Regions from separate parts of the Rouxiella sp. S1S-2 genome, predicted to be linked through region 1. Evidence: predicted binding sites of a transcription regulator. Region 1 holds the regulator's gene; the other holds the start of a gene.
The links. The regulator PurR, encoded in region 1, represses purine synthesis genes. The targets are predictions, from matches to a motif close to CANGCAAACGTTTGCNTG.
Positions count from the first base shown of each region.

Region 2: a site for PurR is predicted at 10,825-10,842, ahead of GA565_RS04290 (NCS2 family permease). Genes of this name have one in related genera too.

Region 1 covers NZ_WFKL01000001.1:1,948,940-1,964,070, forward strand. The annotation lists tRNA gene GA565_RS09140 (tRNA-Val) at 230-306, opposite strand; tRNA gene GA565_RS09145 (tRNA-Val) at 338-414, opposite strand; gene GA565_RS09150 (MATE family efflux transporter) at 615-1,988, opposite strand; gene GA565_RS09155 (riboflavin synthase) at 2,307-2,960, shown strand; gene cfa (cyclopropane fatty acyl phospholipid synthase) at 3,111-4,262, opposite strand; gene punC (purine nucleoside transporter PunC) at 4,609-5,808, opposite strand; gene punR (DNA-binding transcriptional activator PunR) at 5,980-6,882, shown strand; gene purR (HTH-type transcriptional repressor PurR) at 6,946-7,971, opposite strand; gene GA565_RS09180 (YnhF family membrane protein) at 8,309-8,398, shown strand; gene GA565_RS09185 (C40 family peptidase) at 8,535-9,446, opposite strand; gene GA565_RS09190 (Grx4 family monothiol glutaredoxin) at 9,935-10,282, shown strand; gene GA565_RS09195 (VOC family protein) at 10,504-10,902, shown strand; gene rnt (ribonuclease T) at 10,979-11,677, opposite strand; gene gloA (lactoylglutathione lyase) at 11,770-12,177, opposite strand; gene GA565_RS09210 (alkene reductase) at 12,302-13,393, opposite strand; gene GA565_RS09215 (DUF1289 domain-containing protein) at 13,596-13,835, shown strand; gene GA565_RS09220 (aldo/keto reductase family oxidoreductase) at 13,914-14,810, shown strand; gene GA565_RS09225 (FUSC family protein) at 14,817-15,131, opposite strand, start outside.
Region 2 covers NZ_WFKL01000001.1:899,317-914,447, forward strand. The annotation lists gene metC (cystathionine beta-lyase) at 1-222, opposite strand, end outside; gene exbB (tol-pal system-associated acyl-CoA thioesterase) at 526-1,509, shown strand; gene exbD (TonB system transport protein ExbD) at 1,517-1,948, shown strand; gene alkB (DNA oxidative demethylase AlkB) at 2,066-2,719, shown strand; gene GA565_RS04245 (cold-shock protein) at 2,898-3,377, shown strand; gene GA565_RS04250 (helix-turn-helix transcriptional regulator) at 3,364-4,161, opposite strand; gene GA565_RS04255 (NADPH-dependent FMN reductase) at 4,273-4,818, shown strand; gene GA565_RS04260 (XapX domain-containing protein) at 4,839-5,003, shown strand; gene GA565_RS04265 (MFS transporter) at 4,997-6,547, opposite strand; gene GA565_RS04270 (LysR family transcriptional regulator) at 6,677-7,561, shown strand; gene ppk2 (polyphosphate kinase 2) at 7,609-8,532, opposite strand; gene GA565_RS04280 (transporter) at 8,738-9,757, shown strand; gene GA565_RS04285 (LysR family transcriptional regulator) at 9,787-10,692, opposite strand; gene GA565_RS04290 (NCS2 family permease) at 11,019-12,314, shown strand; gene GA565_RS04295 (Rrf2 family transcriptional regulator) at 12,540-13,004, shown strand; gene oqxB (multidrug efflux RND transporter permease subunit OqxB) at 13,146-15,131, opposite strand, start outside.

The DNA of each region.
Region 1 (15,131 bases):
CGCAATCGTTCAAAAGCCGGCATCGAATGCTAACAAACGCAAGGCAAGTATTAACAATTTGAAATTTGCGTTAACGGCACTGTTATAAAATGGGCGATAGCGGGGGAACGTCTGGATCATTGGAAAAAGAAAAAGGCAATGTGAATCAGTAAAAAATCAGGGTAATAAGGCGGTATCAGATGATGTGTTGCGGGAGTCTATAAAGTTTCCGAGGTAACGCGCTTTGCATTGGTGCGTCCGAGTGGACTCGAACCACCGACCCCCACCATGTCAAGGTGGTGCTCTAACCAACTGAGCTACGGACGCACATCATGCAACGTTTGAATCCTGAGATATTTGGTGCGTCCGAGTGGACTCGAACCACCGACCCCCACCATGTCAAGGTGGTGCTCTAACCAACTGAGCTACGGACGCATCGTTATCTCTGTCTGCCAGTCTGGCAGCGGGGACGAATATTAACGGCCTACCGGAGTGCTGGCAAGGGAAAAAATGCATTTTAATGACATATTGCAGCTGATTGCTGCGCGAGTGCTCATTGCGTTTATTTTTTGCACATTAATTGCAGTGCGCTGCCTTTAAACAGCGCACCGAGGGTGGGGGGATATTGGATGGAACTAGCGTCCCGCTCGCTGCAAAATAGAGAACGAGGACTGTTTTTGTATCCATCGCACGCGCCACGACATCATGGTGGCGGCAAACGTCAACCCAATGATAAACCCGCACCAGAATCCGCTAGGGCCCATGGCTGGAACCAGATAATCGGTGAGCGCCAGCAGATAACCGATAGGAAGCCCCAAAATCCAGTAGGCGGTAAAGGTGATATAAAAAATTGAGCGGGTATCTTTATAGCCGCGCAGCACGCCACTGCTTATCACCTGAACGGCGTCCGATATCTGGAAAATAGCTGCAAACAGCATCAGATGCGAGGCGAGGGTGACCACTTCCGGATTGTCGTTATACAGCCGCGCAATATGAACGCGGAAAATAACGGCGAGCGTAGCAATGATGCAGGCCATCACAATACCGGTCGCCACGCTGGTACGGGCCGACACTTTGGCCCCCTGCGGGTTTGATTCGCCGAGGCGAGAACCGACGCGAATGGTGGCCGCAACGCCCAGCGAAAGCGGCACAACAAACATCAACGAGCCCACGTTGAGAGCGATTTGATGACTTGCCACCGCCACAATGCCCAACGGCGAAACCAGCAACGCCACAACCGCAAACAGGGTGACCTCAAAAAATAACGCCAGTGCAACGGGTAAACCCAGCTGCGTCAGGCGCTTAAGCACCTGCCAGTCAGGTTTGGCAAAGGGTTTGGTCGCGACGATATCGCGCAATGAATAGGTGCGCTTGGTATAGATGCGCATCATGATGAACATTACCCAGTAAACCGTGCCTGTTGCCACACCGCAGCCAACGCCACCCAGTGCCGGGGCGCCGAATTTGCCATAGATAAAAATGTAGTTAACCGGGATATTCACCAGCAGACCGATAAAGCCAAATACCATGCCGGGTTTGGTTTTCGACAGCCCTTCACACTGGTCGCGAAGCACCTGGAAAAACAGATAGCCCGGTGCGCCCCACATAATGGCCCGCAGATACCCAATCGCTTTCTCTTTAAGCAGAGGGTCGATGTTGTGCATCAGGCCAATCATTAAGTCACAGTTATAAATAACCACCATCACCAGCACTGAAACGCCACCGGCCAGCCAGAAACCTTGCTGAACCTGATCGCCTATTTTGTCGCGTCGACCTGCACCGTTAAGATGCGCGACGGTGGGAGTTAATGACAATAAAAGACCGTGGCCAAACAGTATGGCGGGCAGCCATATTGATGTGCCTACGGCAACCGCAGCCATATCGGTAGCGCTGACCGATCCTGCCATAATGGTGTCAACTACACCCATCGAGGTTTGAGCAATTTGAGCCAGGATAACGGGGATAGCGAGAGCCAATAAACTACGCGCTTCTGTAAGGTACTTCTGCACGCATACACCTTTTTATAATGATTAAGAAACTAAAAAAGCCACCCGAGGGTGACGATAATATACTGAGGAATAGTCGAAAGATTGTACCTCGTCATGCTTTTTAAGCAAATCGCATGCTGAAATTTCATGAACTGCCGCAGTTATAGTATTTAGTATATTCAGCGTTTGTGACGTTTTTTCCGCGCAGCCTGAATGTTGGCCTGTTGTTTGGGGTTCGCGTGCTTTCTTCTGTTCTTGAATTTGGCTTTCACGTCAATCTGCGGCAAACTTATCAATATTATATTTTGGAATTTTAATTGAATTGAAGAGGCACACCCTATGTTTACCGGAATAGTACAGGGCACTGGCACTCTGGTGTCCGTTGTCGAAAAACCTAACTTCAGAACGCATGTGGTTAAAATGCCGGCCGAGATGCTGCCAAATCTGGCGCTGGGCGCCTCGGTTGCCCACAACGGCTGTTGTTTAACGGTAACCAAGGTTGAAAATGACTTGGTCAGTTTTGATTTAATTAAAGAGACGCTGCGCCTGACCAACTTGGGTGACCTGCAGGTTGGGGACGAGGTTAATTTAGAGCGTGCGGCCAGCTTTAACGACGAAATTGGCGGCCATTTAATGTCAGGCCACATTGTTTGCACCGCAGAAGTTCAAAAAATTCTGACATCAGAAAATAATCGTCAAATATGGTTCCGCCTGCCGCATCCAGATTACATGAAGTATATTTTACACAAAGGTTATATCGGCATTGACGGTATCAGTCTGACGGTTGGAGAGGTGACCAGCAGCCGTTTTTGTGTGCATCTTATTCCTGAGACGCTGGAGCGTACCACGCTGGGTGCAAAACGTCTGGGCGATAAAATCAATATTGAAATTGACCCGCAAACACAGGCAATTGTCGATACCGTTGAACGCGTACTTGCCAGTCGTGAAGCCGCGATGGCCGCCGCAGCAGCCTTGGCCGAACAGCCGAAATAAGTGTAGTCCGGTTCAATAACGTGCTGGAATAGCCGCCGGATAGGTTATTAGGCGTGTGAAAAGTAAGAGTTTGCGCGTAAATGCAAAAAGCCGAAAACAATAAAATTTGTTTTCGGCTTTTTAGTATTTGAATCTTGTTCGCAAACAAACTCAGCGCGGTACGCGAATGCCACCCTCAACGCCGTTAGGGCTGAGCACCACCTGCCATAACTGAATATCGCGCGCACGGAATGCACCTGCGCAAGCGTTCAGATAATAGGTGAACATGCGGTAGAACCGGTCGGAATAATTGTCTGCGATAGTAGGCCATGACGCCAGAAAACGGTCATACCAGGCCATTAATGTTCTGTCGTAGTCTGAGCCGATATTGTGCCAGTCCTCCATCACGAATAATCCCTCGGTAGTCTGCGCAATATGTTTCACCGACGGCAAGCAGCCGTTGGGGAATATATATTTATCAATCCACGGATCAACGTTGAGGTCGGTTCTGTTGGCGCCAATAGTGTGCAGCAGGAAAAGACCGTCAGGTTTAATATTACGCTTTACCACGTCGAAATAGGTTTGGTAATTTTTAGGCCCAACGTGTTCAAACATGCCGACGGAAACAATCCTGTCAAACTGATCGTTTAAGTCACGATAGTCCTGCAGCAAGATAGTGACATCAAGGCCTTCGCAGCGTTCCTGAGCCATTTTTTGCTGTTCGGCAGAGATAGTGACACCAAAAACGCTTACGCCGTAGTTTCTGGCGGCATATTCCGCCAAACCACCCCAACCGCAGCCAATATCAAGCAAACGCTGCCCTGGTTGCAGTTGCAGCTTATCGCAAATCATTTTTAATTTGGCTTCTTGTGCCTGCTCAAGCGTGGTGGCGTCTTTCCAGTATGCACATGAATATTGCATAAACGGGTCGAGCATTTTACTAAAGAGATCATTACCGAGGTCGTAATGTTCTTTACCGACAATCCACGCGCGTTTGCGAGATTGCAGGTTGGTCAGTCGCGCCGCAGCAATGCGCAACGTATCTTTGAGGTGATGCGGGAGTTTATCTTCAAGCCCCGCCTCTACGACGCGATGAAAGAACATGTCTAATCTTTCACATTCCCACCAGCCGTCCATATAACTCTCGCCAAGGCCTAGAGAGCCGTCCTGGAGCACGCGCTTAAAAAAGTCGGGATTTTTAACTTTAATGTCAAAAGGGCGGGTTCCATTAACTTCAATGCCTGCCATCGTTAACATTTCGCTCGCGATTCGGTACCAATGATTGTCTTGAATACTCAAGTCTTCTACACACGATGAACTCATAGCTTCTCCATCACTTTCTCTTCTGACTTATTAACCTGCTTTAAAAGCAACGGCCATTTGCAGGTCTTTATGAGAACAGGCGATTTATCCGCCTTGTCTGAAATATGACTATGAACAGAGGAAAATACAGAGGACACCTGACGATAATTCGCCGCGGTGAAAGCATCCTTGCACTAAAAATGTGACGCGTTTCGCGCGCCTAAAAGTTACTGTGATAAAAGTTTTGTAAAAGTGATATTTTATTATGTTGTTTTGAGTATAAGCTCGCCTGCGCGCATTCTCAATATTAAATCGCTGCAGGCGCATCTATTGTTCAAGTTATTGTACCGCAAGGGTATTATTGCAATCAGTTAGCATGCTCTGCTTCTGGATGTCCAGACTTCTCTTCCTTCGCCGAAAGCGTTAAAAGAAAATATCCAATCCCGACAAGCCCAACCGTCGACAGCATTACCGTCACCGTAGAGAACAACGGCTGCTCGATAAATGCAGAAACCATCATGCTGGCGAAAAAACACAAACCTAACTGTAGCGTATTTTGCAATGCTGCAGCCTTGCCTGTATTGGCAGGAAATGCCATTAGTGCATTTGCCACTACAATCGGGTAACAGGCACCGTTAACTAACGCCATCAGACAGAATGGGATTAACAGGGTCACCAGTGTTGATTGCGTCATTGTCGCAATAAAATAAAGTGACACGACGCTTACAGCATAGCCCACTAATAGCCAAGGCAATAGGCGGGTGCCTTCAATTTTACTGATAAGCATTCTGCAGCCGTAACCACCGAGTAAAAAGGCTATCGTTTGAGGAACATAGCTTAGGCCAATGGCTGAGGGTCCGTATCCCATTTCACTTAAAATAAAAGGTGAGCCGGTCAGCCAGGCAAAAAATCCAGCCGAGGAGGCGGAGTAAATCAGCACGTTTCCGGTATAGACACGCGATGACAGCATGGCGGTAAGCCCACTTTGCGGCTGCAGCTTCTCGGCAATCGATTTTTTAGTTTCCCGCAGGGTAAAAGTAAACATCAGCAACAGAGCACTGATAACCAGCAGCAGTGCGAAAATCACTCGCCAGTTAAAATGGTTGAGCACCCAGGCACCCACCAGCGGCGCCAGTGCAGGTGAAAGCGCGACCAACGGCATAATGCTGGCAAACGTACGTTTTGCAACCGATGCAGAGTAACGGTCAACCACCAGTGCCTGCCAGCTTACCGCCGCTGCACATACCCCAACCGCCTGCATAAAACGCAGAACCAGCAGTAACTCGGTGCTCTGCACCCAGATCATGCCAAGGCAGCTGATTGAAAAGAGGCTTAGACCGGCGAGTAAAATCGGCTTGCGGCCAAAGCGGTCGGAGAGCGGGCCCCAAAATAGCTGTGCGGCGGCAAAGCCTGCCAGAAAAATGCTCAGGCTCGAGCTGATCGCGCTGGCAGAGGTGCCGAGGTTATCTTGCATCTCGCTGAATGCCGGTAAATACATGTCAGTTGCCAGAAAGCCGAGCATGCTCAGCCCAGCAAGGTAGAGTAAAAAGCCAAATGAGGGTTTCATGATGTTCTCTTATAATACGAAAAAGTAGCTAAAAGTGTTGTAGGGGTGTTGCCAGTGGCGCAGTGTATCTGCTTGGCTTGTGGGTTGTGAAACGTTAATATTTGCACCCTAGGATGAAAAAAATTGAAAGCAAGAGGACGGCGCCAATGAGGTTTGAAACAGGTGGCAGCAATGTGGTCTGAATATTCTCTGGAAGTGGTGGACGCCGTGGCCCGCAATGGCAGCTTTACCGCGGCTGCACAGGAGCTTAATCGTGTGCCCTCAGCCATCAGTTATCAGGTGCGGCAGTTGGAGGAGTGGCTGGCCGTTCCGCTGTTTGAACGCCGTCACCGCGACGTGGAGTTAACGCCTGCCGGCCGTATTTTTGTTGATGAAGCGCGCGTGCTTATCAAAAAAATGATATCAACCCGTCGTCAGTGTCAGCAGGTGGCTAATGGTTGGAGCGGCCAGCTGCGTGTAGCAGTAGACCGTATCGTCAAGCCTGACCGCGTGCGGCAGCTGGTGGTTGATTTCTATCGGGTATTTCCTGATACCGAGCTGTTGATTCAGGGCGAGGTATTTAACGGGGTATGGGACGCTTTGGCAGACGATCGTGCTGACGTGGCGATTGGCGCAACCAGCGCGGTGCCGGTCGGCGGGCGTTTTAGCTTTCGCGATATGGGCACGCTGCCGTGGCACTGTGTAGTGAGTGCCCAGCATCCGTTGGCTGCTCATAAAGGCGCATTAAACGATGAGGCCCTGCGTCCTTATCCGGCGCTGTGTATTGAAGATACTTCAAGAAGTCTACCCAAAAGAGATACCTGGACACTCGATAACCAGCGCCGCCTGGTGGTCCCAGACTGGACCTGTGCCATTGATTGCCTGTGTGAGGGGTTGTGCGTTGGCATGCTGCCGGTGCACATGGTTGAGTCGTGGCTAGCGCAAAAAAAACTGGTGGTGCTTGAGTTGGCCAACAGCTTTCCTGAAAGTCCGTGCTGCCTGACCTGGGATCAGCGTAACCATTCACTGGCGCTTGACTGGCTGCTTGACTACCTTGGGGAAAGTGAGACCTTGAACGAGGAATGGCTGCGCTAAAGAAATGCTGCCCTTGGCGCGGCTGAGGGCCAGCGTGAAGGGCAAGTTAGGCTAATAAGTGTATTAACGGCGATAGTCAAGATACGGGCCATCGGCCACTGAGCGCCTTTCAACCAGCTTGGGCTTCACCTCAATGGTTTGCTGTATTTCGCGCTTGCTGATAATGCGGTCAAGCAGCATGGTAAAGGCCATTTCTCCAAGGCGTTCTTTCGGTTGATGTACGGTGGTGAGTGCCGGTGAAAAATAACGCGCATTGCGAACGTTATCATAACCAATGACCGAAATGTCTTGAGGAACGCGCAGACCCATTTCGTCGGCTGCACAAATCGCGCCCATTGCCATGACGTCACCGCCGCAGAATACTGCGGTAGGGCGCTGCTTCTGGTTTAGGATTTTTTGCATCGCCTGGTAACCGGATTCGGGTTCGAAATCGCCCTGAACTACCCATTCATCTCGCACTTCAATGTTGGCTTCGTTTAACGCTTTCAGGAAACCACGGTAGCGGCCACCGCCGGTGTTGCGGTTAAGCTGGCCGGGTATGGCGCCAATATCGCGATGGCCACGCTCAATCAGGTAGCGACCCGCCAGATAACCGCCCTCGAAGGCGTTATCAATGATGGAGTCGGTGAAGTCGTTTTGCGCTTCGCCCCAGTCCATGACTACCATTGGAATAGACCGGTACTCTTCCAGCATGGCAAGGAGTTCAGCGGGATATTCTGCACACATTACCAGCAGGCCATCGACGCGTTTTTGCGCCAGCATAGCGAGATAGGCAGTCTGTTTTTCAAAATCATTATGCGAATTACACAAAATCAGCGTGTAGCCTTTGGCGAAGCAGCTATTTTCGACCGCTTCAATAACTTCGGCAAAATAGGGCGCTTCACTTGAGGTTGCCAGCAGGCCGATTGATTTAGTGTTATTAACCTTCAGGCTACGCGCGACGGCACTGGGAGAATAGTGCAAATCTTTGATAGCGGCGCGAACAGCAGCTTTGGTTTCTTCGGCGACGAATCGGGTTTTATTGATGACGTGCGACACGGTTGTAGTCGAAACACCGGCGCGCTTAGCGACATCTTTTATCGTGGCCATGTAAAAATCACTCCTGAACTAACCATTTTCAGCACGTTAGTTTTTTGTTAATCGTTTGCCTGCGTGCATTCAACTGCATAAATCATTTTAAGCAGTCAAATCGTTGGATGGTTCCAGAAAGGCCTGAAAGAAGCGTCGGGCAACTACGACCGGGCACACAGCGTGGTAACCGCTAATTTTCTCTTATAACTCAAAAAAGGGAAAGCCAAATTTTTGCTTTAGAGTAAAGTGATAGTGTTGTGTACTTTCTAAATGGACGTTTTGGCGAGATTTAGGCAGAATAAGATGGCGTACAAAATGTAGGGTTTTTGCCCCTTTTATCTCGTAAGGAGTTCACGTGGATACTAACCTGAAATATTCATTAATGACCGTAGTCTGCGCACTCGCGATGATTGTTGCTTTTAGCTTCACCGCAGTCATGCACTAATTTTTAGCGCGAGAACGGAAAAGGGCGATTTCTTATCACAGAAATCGCCCTTTTCTATTTTACCAAAACGACGCACCGTTTTAGTCTTAAACCATTCGTTAAATGCTATTCACAGGTTTCAGCGAGAAATCATTATTTAACGAATCGTTTTTGGCGTCATCACCCGGCGAGCACCCACATAGTGGTCTTGCCAGTAGTTATCTGCCAGATAACTAATTTTAATCTCTTCACCGGTGCGCGGTGACTGAATAAATTTGCCGTTGCCGAGATAAACGCCTACGTGATCGGCTGCGCCGCGTTTTGTTATTCTAAAGAACACCAGATCGCCCGACTCAAGTTCACCGCGTGCAACCGGTGCTGCATCACGCAAATGGTACATCTCATTGGCGGTGCGAGGCATTTTAATTCGCATTAAATCTTTGTACGCGTAATAGACCAAACCGCTGCAATCAAATCCGGTGTTAGGTGAGGTACCACCCCAGCGATAAGGCTTGCCGACCTGGTGCATCAGCTTGTTCATCGCGGTCTCTTTCGCGTGCAGGTATTTCTTCTTATGTGCTGCGCTTAACGTGAGCGGTGCGCAGGATTCTGTTTTTGCCTGATGCTTACGGTGTCGGCCGTAGGCTTTTTTCGGTTCTTTCGCGCAGACCACGTTGGTCGTGCTGGCAAGAGAAGTTGTAATATTTTTAATTTCTCGTTTCGGCTTTTCAGCCTGATGTTTCGCCAGCTTTCGGCTGACCGGCTTTTCGGCCTTGTGTCTTACTAACTTAGTACTGGTAGGGTGTTTAGCTTCCACCTTCGTTTTGGCATGCACCTTTTCTTTTGTCTTACTGTGTTCTTTTGCTTTTGATTGTTCTTTTACCGGAACAACTTTGGTCTTCTTATTGCTTCTGGCAACGACCTTTCGCTTTCGTCGTTCATCAGGCTTTGCCTGACTTACGTGCGCTTCCGCTTGCTTTGCAGAAACGCGACTGCTTGGCGAAGCATGCGCCAAATTCAAAAAAAGCTGGGTAAACAGCAGCACAAAAAGCGTAAACATTAAACGCATGGCGTCGCTACCAATATTAGGCCGAAGTTAAACATCAAAAGATGTCCCAGTATTCCCCAAAAGCGGGAGACAAAACAGCACGAATTGCTTCGATTCTAATTCATATTGTGAGTAAAAGTTAATAACTTTTTTTTTGGGCGAAATATAAGCTATAACGCTGAAAAATTAACCTAAATTCAGAGGCTTAAACTCACCTTACCCAAAGGATCTTGTCAAGATCGTTTGGGTTAAAGTCACAGAATAAAAATGTTATTCTATATGAATGTTTATTTTTGCACTGTTTTGGTAATCAGGGATACTATCACCGACATTAGGGTGATGCATCAACTTAGGCTTATTTAGCGTGTAAAGACCCTACAAAAAATGACGTTTTCATCTGAGCGCTGCCCTCGTTACAATGGCAGACAGTTGATCAGGTTTTTCCCGATTTAAGCTTTTGCGACATAAATACGACGTAACAGCCAATTAATGGCTTGAGGAAGCAAAAAATGACCACCACTATTGAAAAAATCCAACAACAGGTTTCCGAGAACCCAATTCTTCTTTATATGAAAGGCTCTCCTAAACTGCCAAGCTGCGGTTTCTCTGCACAGGCCGTTCAGGCGCTGTCAGCCTGCGGCGAGCGTTTCGCCTATGTCGATATCCTGCAAAACCCGGATATCCGCGCCGAAATGCCAAAATTCGCTAACTGGCCAACCTTCCCACAGCTGTGGGTTGACGGTGAACTTGTCGGCGGCTGCGATATCGTCATCGAAATGTATCAGCGTGGCGAACTTCAGCAGTTGATCAAAGAAACGGCCGAGAAATACAAATCTCAGGAAGAGCAGCCAGAATAAGCCGTCTCGACTCTGATAAAGAACGGCCAGGATAGCTGCTTTTCAGATTAATGAAGAACCCCACTTTTGTGTGGGGTTTTTTTATGAGGTCGTGAAGCCGATAACGTGAAATCCACAGCGGGAGGTAGGGCGCTCGGGCCTAACCTTGGGGTTGATGAACGCGCTATGGCTTGTATATTGACCAAGCCAATCTGGTTAATGAGTCAGCGTAGGAGTGCAACATGATAAATCATCTTGATCATCTGGTATTAACCACCCACGACGTGAAAGCGTGTGTCGATTTTTATACCCGAGTATTGGGTTTTACGCTTGAACAGTTTGGGGCAAATAGGTTAGCGCTTAAGTTTGGTGAACAAAAAATAAATATCCACGAGTATGGTAAAGAAATAGAACCCAAAGCACACCTGCCTGTTCCGGGGTCTCTCGACCTTTGTTTTATCGCTTCACTGCCTATCGAACAGGTTAAATTAAAATTAGAAAGCCATCATTGGCCGATTCTTGAAGGGCCAGTGAATAGAACCGGCGCGCAGGGGCCGATTGTTTCATTATATATGCGAGACCCCGATCTGAACCTCATCGAGATATCACGTTATATTGCTCAGCCTTCCTCGGGAAACTAAAAATGAGTGTCATAAAAAAAGCGGCGTTGAAAAGCCGCTGATTTTTTTAATTTTTAGAACTTTATTCCCGCCGAGCTTATTGCTCCGGGTCGCCGGTTTCTTCTGCGGCGATCGGCAGTGGCCAGCCGCCTAAACGTTTCCAGCGGTTGACCAGTTCACAGAACAATTCTGCAGTTTGCTCGGTGTCGTACAACGCCGAGTGCGCCTGCGCGCTGTCAAAAACAATCCCGGCGCTAATGCAGGCTTTTGCCAGCACGGTTTGCCCCAGCACCAGCCCGCTCAACGCCGCAGTATCAAACGTGGCGAACGGGTGGAAAGGGTTGCGCTTTAGGCCCGCGCGTTCGGCCGCGGCCATCAGGAAGCTATGGTCGAAATTGGCGTTGTGCGCAACAATAATCGCCCGATTGCAGTCCTGCTCCTTCATTCCCTTGCGGATAGCTTTAAAAATGGCGTGCAGTGCATCGTACTCGCTCACCGCACCGCGCAGGGGATTGGTTGGGTCGATGCCGTTAAAGGCCAGCGCTTCAGGATGCAAAATCGATCCCTCAAAAGGCTCCACGTGAAAATGCAGCGTTTCGTCGTTGTGCAGCCATCCGTCTTCGTCCATACGCAAGGTTACGGTTGCAATTTCAAGCAGGGCGTCAGTCTGGGCATTAAACCCGGCGGTTTCTACATCAATTACCACGGGATAAAACCCACGGAAACGACCTTTCAGGGCGTTAATGTCACTTTTGTCAGCCATCTTTATCTTATCTTTAACGAATTCAGCGCGCATTATGGCAAATTTTTGAGCCAGATGCAGGAGGGAGAAGCAAATAGAAGAAAGGGCGCTGAATTAGCGCCCCGAAGTCACGATGTGAAAAGGGTTTAGTTGCCCAGACCCTGACCGGCGTGTTTGGACTCGATAAGCTCGATTTTGTAGCCGTCTGGGTCTTCAACGAAGGCGATAATGGTGGAGCCGCCTTTAACCGGGCCTGCCTCACGCACTACGCTGCCGCCCGCGTTGCGAATGTCTTCGCAGGTTTGTGCCACGTCATCAACGCCCAGCGCCAGGTGACCGAATGCGGTACCGTGGTCATAGCTGTCAACGCCGTAGTTGTAAGTCAATTCAATGACCGCACCTTTGCTTTCGTCTTCATAGCCAACGAAGGTCAAATCATATTTGTATTCGGTATTTTGACTGGTGCGCAGTACGCGCATGCCCAGCACTTCAGTGTAAAATTTAATCGAGCGCTGCATGTCGCCAACGCGGAGCATGGTATGGAGTAAACGCATAATTTCCTCTGATTTCCAGTTAAAATCTCTTGAATACTAGACTAACTGAATGAAATTGCTTTGTCTTTAGGACTGCGCCCAACAGCGCAGTCTGTAATCAACGTGGAAATAAAAAGGGGATGCCTTACAGCGTTGGGTAGTCGGTATAACCCTGTGCGCCGCCGCCGTAGAAAGATTCTGGCTGTGGGGCGTTCAATGGGGCATGACTTTTTAAACGCTCAACCAGGTCTGGGTTAGCGATATAGCTGCGGCCGAAAGCAACGGCGTCGATGTACCCTTTCTCAATCAGTTCTTCACCTTTCTCAGCGGTGTAGGCACCCGCGCCGACAATTACGCCTTTGTAGTGCTGGCGAATAACTTTACGGAATTCCTCGGTATAAGCCTTGCCGCCTGCCCAATCTGGCTCTGAAATGTGTAGATACGCCAGGTTGCGCTTGTTCAGCTCATCCAGTAGATAGACTGCCGCGGCTTCTTGATCTTCACCGTTGTCCAGGCCGTTGAATGGGCCCATCGGTGAAATACGAATGCCTACGCGCTCAGCGCCGATTTCAGCCACGGTGGCGTCAACCACTTCCAGCGTCAGGCGAGTGCGGTTTTCAATGCTGCCGCCGTACTGGTCTTCACGCACGTTTGAGGCCGGTGACAGGAACTGGTGCAGCAAATAGCCGTGGGCGGCGTGCAGTTCGATATAGTCAAAGTCTGCTTCGCGAGAATTAGCGGCCGCCTGACGGAAGTCATTAACAATGCCCGGAATTTCACCAATTTCAAGTGCGCGTGGCGTTGAACAATCTTCACGAACCGCATTGCCATGTTCGTCACGCAGGCTGGTGCGGGTGCCTGCGGCAATAGCAGAAGGCGCGACCGGCGCCAGATTACCGGGCTGCAGGCTGGTGTGCGAAATACGGCCTACGTGCCAAAGCTGCACGGCAATATTGCCCCCTTTAGCATGAACACCCGCAACAATTTTTTTCCACGCGGCGGTTTGCTCAGGCGTGTGCAAACCCGGTGCACCGGCATAGCCTTTCGCCTGGAAAGAAACCTGCGTTGCTTCGGTTATAATCAGCCCGGAACTATGACGTTGAGCATAGTACTCGCCCATCAGTGGCGTCGGGATATCACCCGGTTCAATACTGCGCAAGCGGGTTAACGGTGCCATGAATACGCGATTAGGTAAGGTTTTATTGCCGACGATGAGGGGGGTAAAAAGCTGGGTCATGGTTAATCCTTTCTCTAAAAATTAGACTAGTCGATTACTGAATAATCCCTACACGTTAATAGACCGATCAGTCTAGGTCAACCCGACCCGCATTCGATAGCTCATTTTGCTACGTAGAGATGCATCACTTCTGTCGATCTGGTATAAAATGTATCCAACTTGTTAATTATTTATCCTTTATATTTACTAAGGCGGAGGAATTTTGGCTCAGCAGCTTGAGTTTTTTGACATCCCCAGCCCGTGCCGTGGTGTATGTCAGGCAGGTCCTAACGGTTTTTGTCGTGGTTGCTTTCGCAGCCGCGAGGAGCGTTTTGGCTGGATGAACATGAATGATGTCGAAAAGCGTCACGTACTGCGGCTCTGTCACCAGCGTTATCTGCGTTTGAAACGCGCGACCAAGCCTTCTGACGATCCCGCCCCTGAACAGCCTTCTCTGTTTTAAAATCCCTTTTAAATCAATAAAAAATTGCCGAAAGCAGCTATGCTTGCTGCTAAATAACGAGATAAGGAAATAAATCGCATGGAACAACGTACGCGCATTGCACCGCAAGGACCGGAATTTTCCACGATGATCTGTGGATATTGGCGGTTGATGGAGTGGGGCATGACAGCGCAACAACTGTTGGCCTTTATCGAGCAGCACGTCGAGTTGGGAATGACTACCGCCGATCATGCCGACATTTACGGAAACTATCAGTGTGAGGCTGCCTTTGGTGCGGCGATGAAATTGAAGCCGGCGCTGCGTGAGAAGATGCAGTTGGTGAGTAAATGTGGCATTTCAACCACCGCCGCCCCGGGTAATCGCATCGGCCACTACATTACCGATAAAGCCTACATTGTTGCGCAGGCAGAGCGCTCGCTGGTGAATTTGCACACCGATTATCTTGACCTACTGCTTATCCACCGTCCCGATCCGCTGATGGACGCGGACGATACCGCAGAGGGTCTTATCGCGCTGCATCAAAGTGGTAAAGTGAAACATTTTGGCGTGTCAAACTTCACACCCGCACAGTTTCAACTGCTGCAATCTAGGCTGCCGTTTGCACTGGTGACCAATCAGGTCGAGATTTCACCGATACACCAGCCGGCTATCCTTGACGGTACTTTGGATAGTTGCCAGCAGGCGCGCATCCACCCCATGGCCTGGTCCTGTCTGGGGCAGGGACGGATATTTAATGATGCAGAGTTCAAGCCATTGCGCGACGAGCTGCAAAAAGTGGCCGAAGAGGTCGGTGCGCTGACTATCGATCAGGTCATTTACGCCTGGATTATGCGTTTACCTTCAAAGCCACTGCCTATCCTTGGCACCGGTAAGATTGAGCGTGTTGTCTCCGCGTGGGAGGCATTATCGCTTAATCTTGACCGCCAGCAGTGGTTCCGCATTCGCAAGGCGGCGTTAGGTTACGACGTACCGTAAAAAGTATCAGGCAGGTTTGGGCGCAGGCTCGCTAGGGCCTGTTGTCACGTCCTCAATATTTATCGCCGACTGCAACTGTGAAAGCGAGCAATAAAGACGCCAGATAACGCCCGCCAACTGGCGCGCAGAAGCATCCGGATGGCGCGCCAGTACCTCGCTAATACGCTGCAGCTCGGCCAGGCTCGCCTCGAGGCGCTGATGACTGACTCCGCGTTCGGTCATAATCCCCTTCAGGCAGTGAATACAGATATCCCGCACTTTGGACAGTGGATTTGACCGCGTTTCCCACTCTCTCAGCTGCCACACGATGTGGCTACAGTT
Region 2 (15,131 bases), 1.0 Mb from region 1:
AAGCTCGACCATCGCCTCCTGCAGCGAAAAATGGGTTAACGTGCCGCGACGGCCATAAAACAATTCGCCGTTGGCGCGATGGGCAGTGGCGAACTTTTTTTCTGCAACGGACTCAAACACCAGTGAAGACGCTCGCTGGATAACAGTATTAACCGATCCCTGAGTAAATTTTTTGTCTCTTCCCGCGCTGATTAATGCTGTTTCAATCTTCTTGGATGTCATAAGACCGCTTTCACCTTGTTAACTGGGCCATTTGGCGCTTTTTATTACGTTAACATGCCATCTCGCCTGGGTCAGTCATTTGGCAGCATGTGTGAGAAAGTTTCATATTTCACCCCTGGATGATTTTTTAGTCTTATGCGTAATGTAAATAATAATGAGAACTACTATCACTTGTGGCTTTTTTTTTGCTATGATTTGCCGCTATTAATATTTTCAATAAATGATTATGGCTGGAGGCGCTACGTGCAAACGTGTCGCATTAAGATGAACAAAGCGGTGTCATTTTTGACGGACGTAAAACAGATGATGAGTACGCGTAAAAGTGGTACAGCAAGAATCGGTACTGTAATGACTTCATGGGTGCTGATTGCTGGATTAAGCGGCAGCGCGTGGGCAGCGCCTGCTTCCAATGCGTCCAACGCAGTTGCGCCTTCGCAGACTTCGTCTGCATCTGTCGAACCTTCAGCAGCGGCGCCAACCGCAACAGACGGTAGCGCAGCACCCGTGCTGCAGAGCACTAACGGTGCCGACAACGGCGCAGCTCAGTCTTCGCAAACGCCAATCATTCCAAAAGACCTGTCCGTATTGGGCATGTATCAGCACGCCGACATCGTGGTAAAAATTGTCATGATTGGCCTGCTGCTAGCCTCTGTCGTGACCTGGACCTTACTGTTCAGTAAAGGTGCCGAAGTGTTCACAGGCAAACGTCGCCTGCGCCGTGAGCTTTCTTCACTGCTGCCGGTTCGCTCGCTGAAAGAGGCGCTGGAACAGGCTGAAAGCTTCTCCGCCAACAGCATCAGCAGCCAGATGCTGCGCGATGCCGAAAACGAACTTGAATTGTCGGCGGGTTCTAGCGACAACGGCGGTATTAAAGACAGGACAGGTTTCCGCCTTGAGCGTCGCGTAAGCGCTGCCGGTCGTCATATGGGGCGTGGTAACGGTATTCTGGCCACCATCGGGGCTATCTCACCGTTTGTCGGCCTGTTCGGCACGGTATGGGGCATCATGAACAGCTTCATCGGCATTGCCCAAACGCAAACGACCAATCTGGCCGTTGTGGCACCGGGTATCGCCGAAGCCCTGTTAGCGACAGCGGTGGGTCTGATTGCGGCAATACCTGCGGTGGTTATCTACAATATTTTCGCCCGTACTATTGCGTCATACCGTCATCAGGTTGGCGACGTAGCGGCACAGATTCTGCTCTTGCAGGGTCGCGATCTGGATTTGGCAGCCAGTGCCGATGAAGCACCGCGCGCCCAGGCGGGTCATAAGTTACGCGTAGGGTAAGTCAATCATGGCAATTCGTTTGAACGACGACCTCGATGAAAGCGGCGAAATGCATGACATTAACGTCACGCCGTTTATCGACGTTATGCTGGTGCTGCTGATCATCTTTATGGTGGCAGCGCCTTTGGCAACGGTAGACGTGCGGGTTAATTTGCCGGCTTCTACCGCCCAGTCACAGCCTCGCCCACCTAAGCCGGTGTTCCTGTCGGTGAAAGCGGACAACCAGATGTTCCTCGGTGACGACCCGGTCACCGCGGCGAGCTTGGGCGCGATGCTGAGCCAGCTCACCCAGGGTGATAAGCAGACCACTATTTTCTTCCGCGCCGATAAAACGGTGGATTACGCCACTATCATGAGCGTGATGGATAACCTGCGTACCGCCGGTTACCTGAAAGTCGGTCTGGTGGGCGAAGAGAAAAACGGCGCAGCGGCCAAGTAAACGACACACCGTTATCACCACGTTAAAAAGCCTGAGACATTCCATTGTCTCGGGCTTTTTTATTGAGATCGGCAGGGGCTGTTATACTTAATGTTGGTTTGACTGGCAGGAGGACACATGACACTCGATCTTTTCGATCACCCGGATTTTCACCCAAGCTGGCGTGAGGACTTGTGCCCCGGCGCCGTGGTGCTGCGCGGTGCTGCGCTGGCCGACTGCCGTGAACTGCTTAAGGCTATCGACAATATTGCCATTCAGGTGCCTTTTCAGTATCGCGCTACGCCTGGCGGTTATGCAATGTCGGTGGCGATGACCAACTGTGGTGACCTGGGGTGGGTGACCGACCAGCAGGGGTATCGCTACCAGTCTACTTCGCCTGAAACCCAAAGGCAGTGGCCTGCTATGCCGGATTTGTTTCGCACCTTGGCCATTCATGCCGCACGCGAAGCTGGTTTCGATGATTTCATGCCCGATGCCTGCCTGATTAACCGCTACCAGGTTGGTGCCAAAATGTCGCTGCATCAGGATAAAGACGAAGAGGATTTCGGACAGCCGATTGTATCGATTTCCCTCGGGCTGCCTGCCGTGTTTCAGTTTGGCGGGCTGGAGCGCAGCGATAAAACTCAGCGCGTCAATTTGACCCACGGCGACATTGTGGTGTGGGGAGGGCCTGCGCGCCTGCGCTACCACGGTATTTTGCCTCTGAAAACGGGTGAACATTCGTTAACCGGCCAGTACCGCTTTAATCTGACGTTTCGTAAGGCGCATTAAGCGTCTACAGGACGTTCTTAAACGGCCTCTTTTGAGGGCTATAAAGAACAGGAAAGCGCAGGACTTCGCATGCAATGTGCATTAAACTAGGCGACTTCACTGATTTACCCCCACGTTTAGCGTAGACGTCGGGCGTGAACAGGCATTTTTTGAACGAATTTATTAGGCGGTAAGAGCGATGAACGGTGTAATCACAACCTGGTTTGAAGATAAAGGTTTTGGCTTTATCAAAGATGAAAACGGTGATAACCGTTATTTCCATGTGATTAAAGTCGCCAACCCTGATTTGATCAAAAAAGATGCCGTGGTGACCTTTGAGCCCACCACCAATAACAAAGGCCTGTCGGCTTTTGCGGTGAAAGTGGCACCCGAGAGCAAGCATATTCACATTGCCGGCGAGCGCATCAAAATCACCAGCATCAAGTCCTTCCTGGCCTACAGCGAAGAAGTGCCTGCGGACTCAAAAATCGATAAAGAGAACGCCGTGCTGTCCGTTGGTCTGTTGATGAACCGCATTAAGCCGAAAGACGAAGAGACCAAAGCCGAAACGCGAACCATGAAAAAACTGCTGGTAACCACTTTCCAGAATACCAGCTATGTTTTTTCTGAAGACGAAATTGACGTCGACGCTACGGTAAAAATTCTCAAGGCACTGTAATTCCTGTCTGACCCGCGCTAACAGCCGAATCAGCCCTCATCAGGCTGCGCATATAACGTCCAGGCGGCTCGCCCAAGAGCCGCGTAAACATGGTCGAAAAAGCATTGGCGCTTTGATAGCCCAACTCCAGCGCCACCTGCGTAAGATTTTGCCCTCTCGACAGTCGGTCTACGGCGCTCACTACCCGTAGATGGTCTCGCCAGCGAGTAAACGTCATCCCGGTTTCGGCCTGAAACAAACGCGCCAGCGTGCGCGGGCTGCAGGCCGCAATTTCTGCGACCTGTTCAAGCGAATAACGACTCCCCGGATCTTGCTGCAACAGGCCGGTTATCTGGCGCAGGCGGCGATCCTTTCCCTTGGAAATAAACAGCGAGATGCCGGAAGACGCCGCACCGAGCTGGTGGACGATCAGCTGGCAGATAGCCGGAATATCGGCATTATTTCGCCCGGGTGTGGCAAAGGTCAGCGCTTCGATCGCCAGTTCGCGAAGTAAATCTGAAACATGCAGCGTCAGGCACGCTTTTGGCAGGGTCGCGCAAAGCTGCGGCGCAATCAGCAGCTGGATCACGTTCGAGAGTTCGCTGTAGGAGGCAGTATGCGCGACATCGGGCATCACCCACACCGCGCGCCCCGGCGGCGCCAGCCACCATCCGTCACGGGTCGTTATTGACGACGTTCCCTGCGTCACGAAGGTGAGTTGCCCCTGCGGATGACGATGTTCGGCGACCTGCGTACCAGCGGAATGACTAAAACGCCTGGCTTCAAGAGGGATTAAGAGCGACATGGCATAACCTCAAAGCGAGTTGTCAGTTACGCGAATGTTTTTATCATTAATATTGTCATAATGCCATTTATTCGCCGCTCACTGAACTGAGCGCCATTTAAATGAGGAAATATGATGACTAAATCACTGCGTATTGTCGGCATGGCAGGTAGCCTGCGTAACGATTCTTACAGCAAGATTGTATTGAATTCGCTGGTTGAAATGCTGCCCAAAGGTGCCGAATTTGCCAGTCTGGAGATTGGAGCACTGCCTTTTTATAACCAGGATCTCGATTTGCCGGTGGGTCCCGCCGACGTGCATCAGGCGCGTGACTTAGTCGCCAACGCCGACGCCGTTTTGATTGTTGTACCGGAATTTAACCATGGTCTTCCGGGCGTGCTGAAAAATGCCCTTGACTGGCTATCGCGCCCGGCCTTTACCAGCAGCATGGTCGGTAAGCCGGTGATGTTCGTTACCCTTTCGCCCGGCGCGCTGGGTGGCGTAAGAGCGCAGTATCAACTGCGTGAAACCCTAGCGTCTATGTTGTGCAAACTCGATCCCTTGCCTGAAGTCGTCATTACTTTCGTCGGACAAAAGGTCAGTGAAGGGCGGTTGACCGATGAGTCCACCCGCCTCTTTGTTCAGAAGACCCTCAATCAATTCCTTGATAGAATTTAAGATCTTACCGGGAAAGTAACATGCAGATTTTCTATGCGTTGATCGCGGGACTGTCGGTTGGCCTGTTTTTCTCTTGGTTAAAACTGCCGTTACCTGCTCCGCCGACCCTTGTGGGCATCGTCGGGGCAGCGGGCGTTTTTCTGGGCAGTGTGTTATTCAAGACCGTTAGCGCCTATTTTCACTGATCCTGCGGGTAAAGTGGTTCGCTAACCGGCTGTGGTGCGGTGTGTTTTTTCAAACACAGGGCAACATAGACGATCACTGCTGAAATCAGTGTCAGCGCGGCAAGCCAAAGCAGCAGGTGATGCAACGCGCCGGCATAGATTTCAGTAAGCTGTTGGGCGCTAACCTGCGGCAATGCTCGCTGAGTCTGATGCAAGTCACCGGTCGCCAGTCGTTGTATAGCAACGCTTGCCGATGCGCTATCACTGTCCTTCGTAAGTTTTACTATCCCCTGACCGACAAAACCTGCCAGCATTGCGCCGACAATTGCCAGCGCAATGCCCTCACCGGCAACGCGGGTGGTGCTGAAAATACCGGTCGCCATCCCCGCGCGCTCTTTTGGCACGACGCTTATCGAAAGCCCGTCCATCAAGCCCCACGGCAGCCCAATCCCAATGCCTACCACCGCCATGGGCAGCAGCGTCGCCAGCATATTCTGACTGGCAATGCTCTGACTTAGCCAGACGAGACCGACGGCAGCAATCAGCAATCCGCCGGTGCAAACAATGCCTGCAGATATCCAGCGGGTAAGGAATGCAGCCAGCAGCGGCACGACCAACATCGGTAGCGAAAGCGCCATCATCATCAGCCCGGCCTGCTCCTCACTCATACCGGCTATGCCGATAAACTGCATCGGTAACAGCACCAGTAGGACCACAAAGGCAAAAGCGGTGGCCAGCGGCAGTGCCTGTACGCCAATGAAGCGCGCATAGCGGAAAAGTGAAAGATCGAGCATCGGATGGCTGACCTTCCTTTCAACCACAATGAACAACACCAGTAGCACCAGCGTGGCAAACAGCAGAGCCATCACCTCAAAGCTGGTAGCTCCCTTCACCGGAATATCCATCAGTCCCCAGGTCAGCAGAGCCAGCATGGCGGTGAAAAGGAGTGTGCCGGGCCAGTCGATTCCTGCCGCATTAGGATTTTTCGACTCATTCAGGCGCGTCACGCCGATAGAGAGCGAAAGCAGGGCAATCACCATTGAGGATAAAAACACTGACCGCCATCCAAAATGCGCGATCAATAATCCGGCTAAAAACGGGCCAAAGGCCAGGCCAATGCCAAAGCTGCTGCCGAGCAGACTGAAGGCGCGAGTTTGCGCTCGGCCGCTAAATTCGTGCGCCAACGAGGCAGAGCCTCCCGCCAGCGCGGCGGCGGCGGCCACGCCCTGAGCGGCGCGCATCACGTCAATCCACAGCAGGTTAGAGCTAAAGCCTATTAGCCCAGAGAGCAGAGCAAACAGTGAAACGCCGACGATAAATACTTTTTTGCGGCCAATCTCGTCGGCCAGTGCGCCAGCTGCCATCAAGAAACAGCCAAAGCTCAGCATAAACGCATTGGTTATCCAGCTGAGCGCCTGCGCGCTGCCACCCAGTTCACGGCCAATGACCGGTGTGGCAATGGAGCCACTCACGAAGCTCAACGGCAGAATAATCGCCGCCAGACAGATGGCGACCAGCACCGGCGTTTTACTCGGCGGCGCGGCGGTAATAGAAGGATTACTCATGAGGCTTCTCCAGATCATACAAAATAAAACTCGGTCTCATGATGATAAAATGTCCGTAATTTGACGGAAACAGGCTTTATGTCCGATGATTAAGGACAAAAGCGCTCTAATAAGGTTGTGGCTAAGAGTATGGATAACATCAATGGCATGCTGGCGTTCGTGCGCGCCGCCCAGTTTCAAAGCTTTACCGCCGCGGGAGAACGACTCGGGATTTCGGCTTCTGCGGTGGGAAAAAGCGTGGCTCGCCTGGAGACAAGGCTCAACGTCAGGCTATTTAATCGCAGCACCCGTCGCATCAGCCTCACCGATGAAGGCCAGCTTTTCTTCGAGCGCTGTCAGGCTATTGTGTCGCAAATTGAAGAGGCCGAGCATGAGCTTTCCAGGCTTTCCTCCCTGCCGCGCGGTAAGCTGCGGGTCAGTTTACCGGCGATTGGCTATCGCATACTGCTGCCTTATCTTGCCGAATTTATGCAACGTTATCCTGAAATTGAGCTGGAACTGGATTTCAGCGATCGGATGGTCGATATCATTGCCGAAGGCGTGGATGTTGCGGTGCGCAGCGGTGAATTAACGGATTCCGAGATGATGTCGCGCACGCTGGGACCGTTTCGCTTTGTCATCGTTGGCAGTCCGGGCTATTTTGCTCGTCATCCACAGCCGCAGCACCCACAGGACTTGCTGCAGCACCTGTGCCTGCGCTATCGCTTTCCTAAAAATGGCCAGTTTCAGAGCTGGGATTTTAACGAGGACTATCACATAACTCTCCCCGTACCGCTGTCATTCAATAACCTTGAAGGGCTGCTGCAGGCGTCACTGCGCGGAGTTGGCCTAACCTACGTGCCGCAGTTTATTGTGCGAGAGTATCTGGCGTCCGGGGAGCTAATTTCTGTGCTTGAAGACTGTTTAAGTGACGCAGGAAAATTTTCGATGGTTTGGCCCAGCAGCCGTCATCTGTTGCCGAAAATTCGCGTATTTATTGATTTTCTGACTGAAAAGAAGGTATTGGGAGAATAATTCTCGATCCCGCAGTGTCTCGCGGGATCGGAATGAAGCAGCGCAGATCAGTCGTACAGATCCGGGACGATCATCGTCTCAGGCAGCAGCGTGCGTTTATAGTCATCGCTGTAGTTACGTTTGGGAAGCGTGATTGGCGGCGATTCTATCTCTTCGTAGGGCACCTGCTGTAGCAGATGGTTGATACAGTTTAAACGCGCCTTCTTCTTGTCAACGCCCTGCACTATCCACCATGGCGCTTCGGCAATGTGCGTACGTTTAAGCATCACTTCTTTGGCCGCGGTGTAATTTTCCCAGCGACGGCGGCTTTCAAGGTCCATCGGGCTGAGTTTCCATTGTTTTAGCGGGTCATGAATGCGGCTCAAAAAGCGCAGTTCCTGCTCTTCATCGGTAATAGAAAACCAGTATTTAATAATCTGGATCCCGCTGCGGGTCAGCATTTTTTCGAACTCGGGCACGCTGCGAAAGAACTCTTCATATTCATGATCGCTGCAAAAACCCATCACCTTCTCAACGCCGGCGCGGTTGTACCAGCTGCGGTCGAACAGCACCATTTCACCCGCGGCGGGCAAATGGGCGATATAGCGCTGGAAGTACCACTGAGTGCGTTCACGATCGTTAGGTGCTGGCAGGGCGGCTACGCGGCAGGTGCGAGGGTTGAGGCGCTGAGTAATGCGTTTAATCACTCCACCTTTACCTGCGGCGTCGCGGCCTTCAAAAATGATCACCACGCGGTGCCCGGTGCGCATCACCCAGTCTTGTAATTTTACCAGTTCGCCCTGCATGCGCAGCAGCTCGCGAAAATACTGTTTGCGCCAGGCTTTTTGGTCATCCGAGTCAGGCTCGCCGTCACCAAGGCGGCGATCGTCTAGCTCCATTTCAAGCTCTTCGTCGTAGCTGTCGTAAAATTCTTGTAATAAGCGTTGGTTAAAGGTGAATTCACCCGCTGAACCATTCTCATGCATAGCCATAACGCTTTCCCTCAAAGTCATGCCGCAGGCCAATTAATTCCATTAAGATTATTCGTACCCAATGTGTCATTTTTATTGCAGAAAAATGACAGTTAAACGTCTGTTTACTCTTGATAATTTTATTAACGGCGGCCAATGAAATAAGTTGATTTTATTCTGGCAACTGGCGTAATGAGACAATGTTCCCGGTCGATATAGATAAAGTATGCTGGAAGATAAAACGCAGAAAATAGACTTTAACGATGAAGTCACAGGGCTGATATATGGCTTCGTATTTGATGAGAACAGGCCACCGCGTCGGGTAACGTCCGGGCAAATACTGGACGAATATCACCAGCATAAAAATGCCAGCGGATTTATCTGGCTGCACATTAACCTGAATCATGCAGCGGCGGAAAAATGGCTTAAAAAGCAGTTTTCTGTCGAGAGCTTTTTTTTTGACGAGATCCGCAACGGATCGCACAGCACGCGCATTGAAAGCCAGGACAATGTGCTGTTTGCGGTACTTAACGATGCTAATTTTCAACCCGACAGTTCGGGTGAAGAGACGGCAACGCTGTGGCTCTACTGTTGCACCGGTCTGGTGATTACGGCGCGGCATAAGCCCTTACGGCTGATTGAGCGGCTTTTTCGCAAACTCGAATACCTTTCACCAGGCACCCCTTCGGCGCTGTTAGTGCATTTGCTTGAAGAGCAGGAAGAGGTGCTGGAACAGATTGTTCGTCAGGCTAACCAGTATGTCGATCAGGTTGAAGAGCGATTGCTGAGTGGGCATGTAAAGAAAAACCGCACCCGACTCGGGCGAATGCGCAGGCAGTTACTGCGCTTTCAGCGATTGTTGGCACCGGAACCGGCGGCACTGTTTCGACTGATGAATCGCCCGCCACGCTGGTTGAATGCTGAAGTGGTGGCGGATTTACGGCAGTTTGCCGAAGAGTTTACCGTGGTTTTGAACGATTTAGTGGGGTTAACCGAACGCATTCGCCTGCTGCAGGAGGAGATTTCCTCGAGCCAAATGGAGCAGAACAACCGTACACTTTACGTGTTGACCGTCATCACCGTACTGGCGCTGCCCATTAACATTATTGCCGGATTTTTTGGTATGAACGTCGGCGGGATCCCGCTGGCCTCAAACCCGCACGGCTTTATGCTGCTGGTGTTAGTGGTGGTGGTCTTTACCGTGATTGCCGGCTGGTTTGCTCTGCGTAAGAAGGACGATGACTAACCGCGCTCAGGTCGGCGTGCCCGCATTTTCTAAAGCGCTATCTGCTCCATCATGACAATCATTTTCTGGATAACGATTTGTGCCGCACGTGAGAGCTGGCGACGTGGCGCGACGCACAGTGCCAGGGTCAGCGGCTTAACGCTGTGACCCTGAAGCGGCACAAAGGCCAGTCGATTTTCCTGCAAATCCGGGATGACGTCCAGCAGGCTCAGAACCCCTACACCGGCACCTTTGCGGATTAATTCGCGCATCATTCTGACATCATTACAAACGATCGACGGCGTCTCGTGCAGCTGATAGCGGTTGTACAACAGCCTGGCGCGCGCATTGACCATCAGCGGCTCAGAAGGAATGATTTGCCGGTAATCGGTGATATCACTAAAAGACAGCACCTTTTTATGCGCCAGCGGATGCCCTTTTGGCATGGCAATGCCGATCGGCAGTTCTGCAAAAGCGCGGACCTCGAGACCGGTGTGCTCGACCGGGTCAAGCAGCAGGCCAAAATCCACCTCAGCCGAACTGACGTGTTCGCTAATATTACGGCTCTCTTCAATACGAAGAGTAAAGGTCAGATACGGATATTCTTTACCTACATCTGCAATCAGCTGCGCCATGATGCCTTCACTTAAGGCTGCTATCATCGAAATACTAACGTGACCCCGACGTAATCCCTGCATTTCATCAAATCTTTCACGGGTGCGGGCAAACTCCTTGCGCCAGCGCTTAATATCATCAAATAGCACCTCACCGGCCGACGTTAGCTTTAAACCCGTTGGCAAACGTTCGAATAACGGCGTTTCCATAGTTTGTTCGGCTTGCAAAATTTGCCGGTTAATTGCCGAAGCCGAAACGTGCAGCGTTTCTGCGGCTTTACGCAAACTTCCCGTTCGTGCGACCTCAACAAAGTATTGTGAAAAGCGAGAAAATGGCGACATAAGAGGGTGTACTAATTTTTGCAGTGATTTAGTGAGATATCTATTATGGACTGCATCACCTATTTTTCCTAGATTGGTCGATGGTTCTTTGTAAAACAGCGATATCAGACGTTTTTTATCCAAATAGGTTGGAAAGTAAACGTTTGCGCTGATAATTAAACAGACAGTGATGACAGGGTTCGTCAAAACACGCAGTAATTTCCGTGTGTCTTTATTTTTGAGTCGGACGAATCTATGGCATATCGACTCTCGGCCTGCGGAAGTGTTTTGAAAAACAAAACCTATAACAAGCGTGTAGTTCATACAACGCGACCGAGAGACATCGAATGTTAGAGAAAATTTTTAAACTCAAAGCTCACCGTACTAACGTACGTACCGAGATATTGGCAGGCTTGACCACCTTTTTAGCCATGGCATATATCCTGTTTGTAAACCCTTCAATCCTTGGCGCGACCGGGATGGATAAAGGTGCCGTGTTTGTTGCAACCTGTCTGGCTGCCGCAATCGGTTCCGCACTGATGGGTTTCATTGCAAACTACCCGATAGCACTGGCGCCAGGCATGGGCCTGAACGCCTTCTTCACCTATACCGTTGTGCTGCACATGGGTTACACCTGGCAAATAGCCTTGGGTGCCGTTTTCCTCTCCGCCTGTATTTTCTTCGCGCTGTCTATTTTCAAAATTCGTGAATGGATTATTCGCAGCATTCCTATGCCGCTGCGTTCGGCCATTGCCGCCGGTATTGGTTTATTCCTGGCGATTATCGCACTTGAAGGCTCGGGCATTGTGGTTGCCAACCCGGCAACGCTGGTGGGTCTGGGTGATTTGACTAAGCCAGCGCCGCTGTTTGCTATGCTGGGCTTCGTGATTATCGTGGTTCTGGAAGCGCGTAAAGTGACCGGGGCAGTGCTGATTGGTATTTTGGCCGTGACTATTCTCGCGATCGCGCTGGGCTTCACGCCATTTGGTGGCATTATGTCGATGCCGCCTTCAATCGCGCCGACCTTCATGCAGCTCGACATTAAGGGCGCATTTAACGTTGGTCTGATTAGCGTCGTGTTTGCTTTCCTGTTCGTTGACGTGTTCGACAACTCCGGTACCCTGATTGGCGTAACCAAACGCGCGGGTCTGGCAGACGAAGATGGGAACATCCCGAAAATGGGCCGTGCCTTGGTTGCCGACAGCGCCGCGGCCCTGTTTGGTTCGCTGCTGGGTACCTCAACCACGACCAGTTACATCGAGTCTGCGGCTGGCGTAGGGGCCGGGGGTCGTACGGGCTTAACCGCGATTGTGGTGGCAATTTTGTTCCTGCTGAGCCTGTTCTTTGCGCCGTTGGCCGGCAGCATTCCGGCATTCGCCACTGCCCCCGCGCTGCTGTTCATTGCGGTGTTGATGACCTCAGGTTTGGCCGAAATTGACTGGAAAGACATTACCGTTGCTGCGCCTGTCACCGTTACCGCGCTGACCATGCCGCTGACTTACTCCATCGCCAACGGCATCGCGTTTGGTTTTATCACCTGGACATTGGTGAAACTGCTGAGTGGCCGCGGTCGTGAGCTGAATGCGGCGCTGGTTATCTTGTCGATCCTGTTCGTCATTAAGCTCGGTTGGTTGAGCGCCTAACTCTCAGATATGCAGCCGGATGTTATTCCGGACTGAGTAAAAGCAAAGAGGGCTTCCCGCGTGAAGCCCTCTTTTTTTTTCATTTTTCGTCGCCGCGATAGGCCTTTATGTGCCCTCCAACTTCAAAAATACGCCAGTATTTGTTATATTATTGAGCACTTCGCCAGCGAATTTTTTTTAGGGCGCAAGAGTGTATTTTTAATCCCGCTTTCCCAGGATAACGACATGTTAGATTTTCGCTTTCCAACAGCAATGCAGATGGTTTTTAGTGTGGCACTGGCTGAAAAGTCAGGTCAGCGCTGTACCAGTGCGACTCTGGCAGCGGGACTGGAAGCTAATCCGAGCTTTATTCGTAAACTGATGGTGCCGCTAACGCATCACGGAATTATCGTCTCGACGCTGGGCCGCACCGGCTCTATTCGTCTGGGCCGCATGGCCGACACCATTACGCTGCGTGATATTTACACCGGCGTTATCGAAGACAAGCGACTGTGGGCCGCCAGGCCGGAAGGCAAGGCTAAATGCTTGGTGAGCGCCAACGCCTGCGGATATTTCAAATCTGTAGTGTGTGAGGCCGAAGAAGCCTCAATGGCCGTACTTGCTCGCTACACGGTAGCGGATGCGCTGGCTGAGTTTGAACGCAACGGCAGTTACAACTGCACCGGTGCCGAGCTGGCAATTAACAAATAGTTTTTCGGCCAGTATGTTTATTCAAATCTTAAGTTATTAAAACTTAACTTTATTACCATTATATTTATTCAAAAAAGGGGACTCGTCTTGCGGCGAGTCCCCTTGTTCGTTTTAGTGACGTTTCCTACATAGCGTGGCGAGTTAATTTACGGTTACGTTCTCCGTTTTGGACTCACTCTTCTTGCTCACCAGCTTTCTCAATGCGACGTAGAATACTGGCGTCAGGAACAGACCGAATAGCGTGACCCCCAGCATGCCCGAGAAGACAGTAATCCCGGTTACGCCGCGCACTTCTGAACCGGCACCGTGGCCCAGAATCAGCGGAATGGTCCCTGCGATAAAGGCGATCGACGTCATGACTATCGGGCGTAAACGCAGGCGACAGGCTTCCAGCGCGGCTTCAACAATACCTTTGCCCTGCAGCTCTAGTTCACGCGCGAACTCAACGATCAGGATGGCGTTTTTACATGCCAGTCCCATCAGTACCACCAGTCCAACCTGCACAAACACATTGTTGTCCCCACCTGTAAGCCAGACACCGAACAGCGCCGACAGCATGGTCATGGGGACAATCAGAATCACCGCCAGCGGCAGCGTCCAGCTTTCATACAGGGCGGCAAGTACCAGGAACGCCAGCAGCACGGACATCGGGAAGACGATAAGCGCCGCATTGCCCTGCGTTGACTGCTGATAACTCAGGTCGGTCCACTCGATGTTCATGCCGTTAGGCAGCAGATTTTTCGACATTGCGGCCACTTCGGTCATCGCCTGTGATGAAGAAAGTACGCGAGGATCGGCATCACCAATCAGGTCTGCCGCCGGATAGCCGTTGTAGCGAATAACCGGGTCCGGCCCGTAGGTGGTGGTGATGTTCACCATGCTGCCGATAGGCACCATCTCACCTTTATTGTTGCGGGTGCGTAAATTGCCAATGTCTTCTACGCTGTCGCGGAACTGCCCGTCGGCCTGCGCCATCACCTTCCAGGTGCGCCCAAAGCGGTTGAAATCATTGATGTATGACGAGCCAAGATAGGTTTGCAACGTACTGAACAGATCATCAAGTGAAACACCCTGCGCTTTGGCTTTCTCGCGGTCAATTTTCGCTTCAAGCTGCGGCACATTGGCCTGATAGGAGGAAATAGGGAAGCCCATACCCGGAGTCTGCATGATGGCACCCGACATCGTATTCACCGCAGACTGTAGTGCGCCATAGCCCAGACCGGCTCGGTCCTGAATATAAAGCGAATAGCCCGAACCTTGACCGAGGCCGAGGATCGGCGGAGGCATGATAGAGAACGCAAAACCTTCCTGAATCTGCGAAATCTTGGCATTTATTTCGGCATTAATTTGCGCCGCGGTGCGGGTACGTTCGCTCAACGGTTTCAGGGCAAAGAATACCGTGCCGGTGTTTGGCGTGTTGGTAAATTGCAGGGCGTTAAGCCCTGGGAAGGCTACCGCGTCGATCACGCCGTCCGTTTGCAGGCCTAACGCACTGATTTTTCGCACCACGGCGTCAGTACGTGACAGTGAAGAACCTTCAGGCATTTTCACGCCGGCAATTAAGTACAGTTTATCCTGAGTTGGAATAAATCCGCCCGGCACGGCTTTAAACATAAAGGCGGCCGCGCCTAGCAGCAGAATATAGACGACAAATACTGCGCCACGACGGCTCAGCGTTTTAGATACTGCATTCTGATAACCGTGCGAGCTGGCGTTGAAAAAGCGGTTAAACGGCTTGAAAAGCCAGCCAAACAGCCGGTCGATCAAACGCGACGGCATGTCTTTCGGCGCACCGTGGGACTTCAGTAAAATAGCGGCCAGCGCCGGTGACAGCGTCAGCGAGTTAATCGCCGAAATAACCGTTGAAATCGCGATAGTCACGGCAAACTGCTTGTAGAACTGACCGGTTACGCCAGACAGGAAGGCCATCGGTACAAACACCGCGCACAGCACCAGAGCAATCGCTACAATCGGACCCGAAACTTCACGCATCGCCTGATGCGCGGCGTCTCTCGGCGCCAACCCTTCCTCTATATTACGCTCGACGTTCTCCACCACCACGATGGCGTCATCCACTACAATGCCGATGGCTAACACCAGCCCAAACAGGCTCAGCGTATTGAGCGA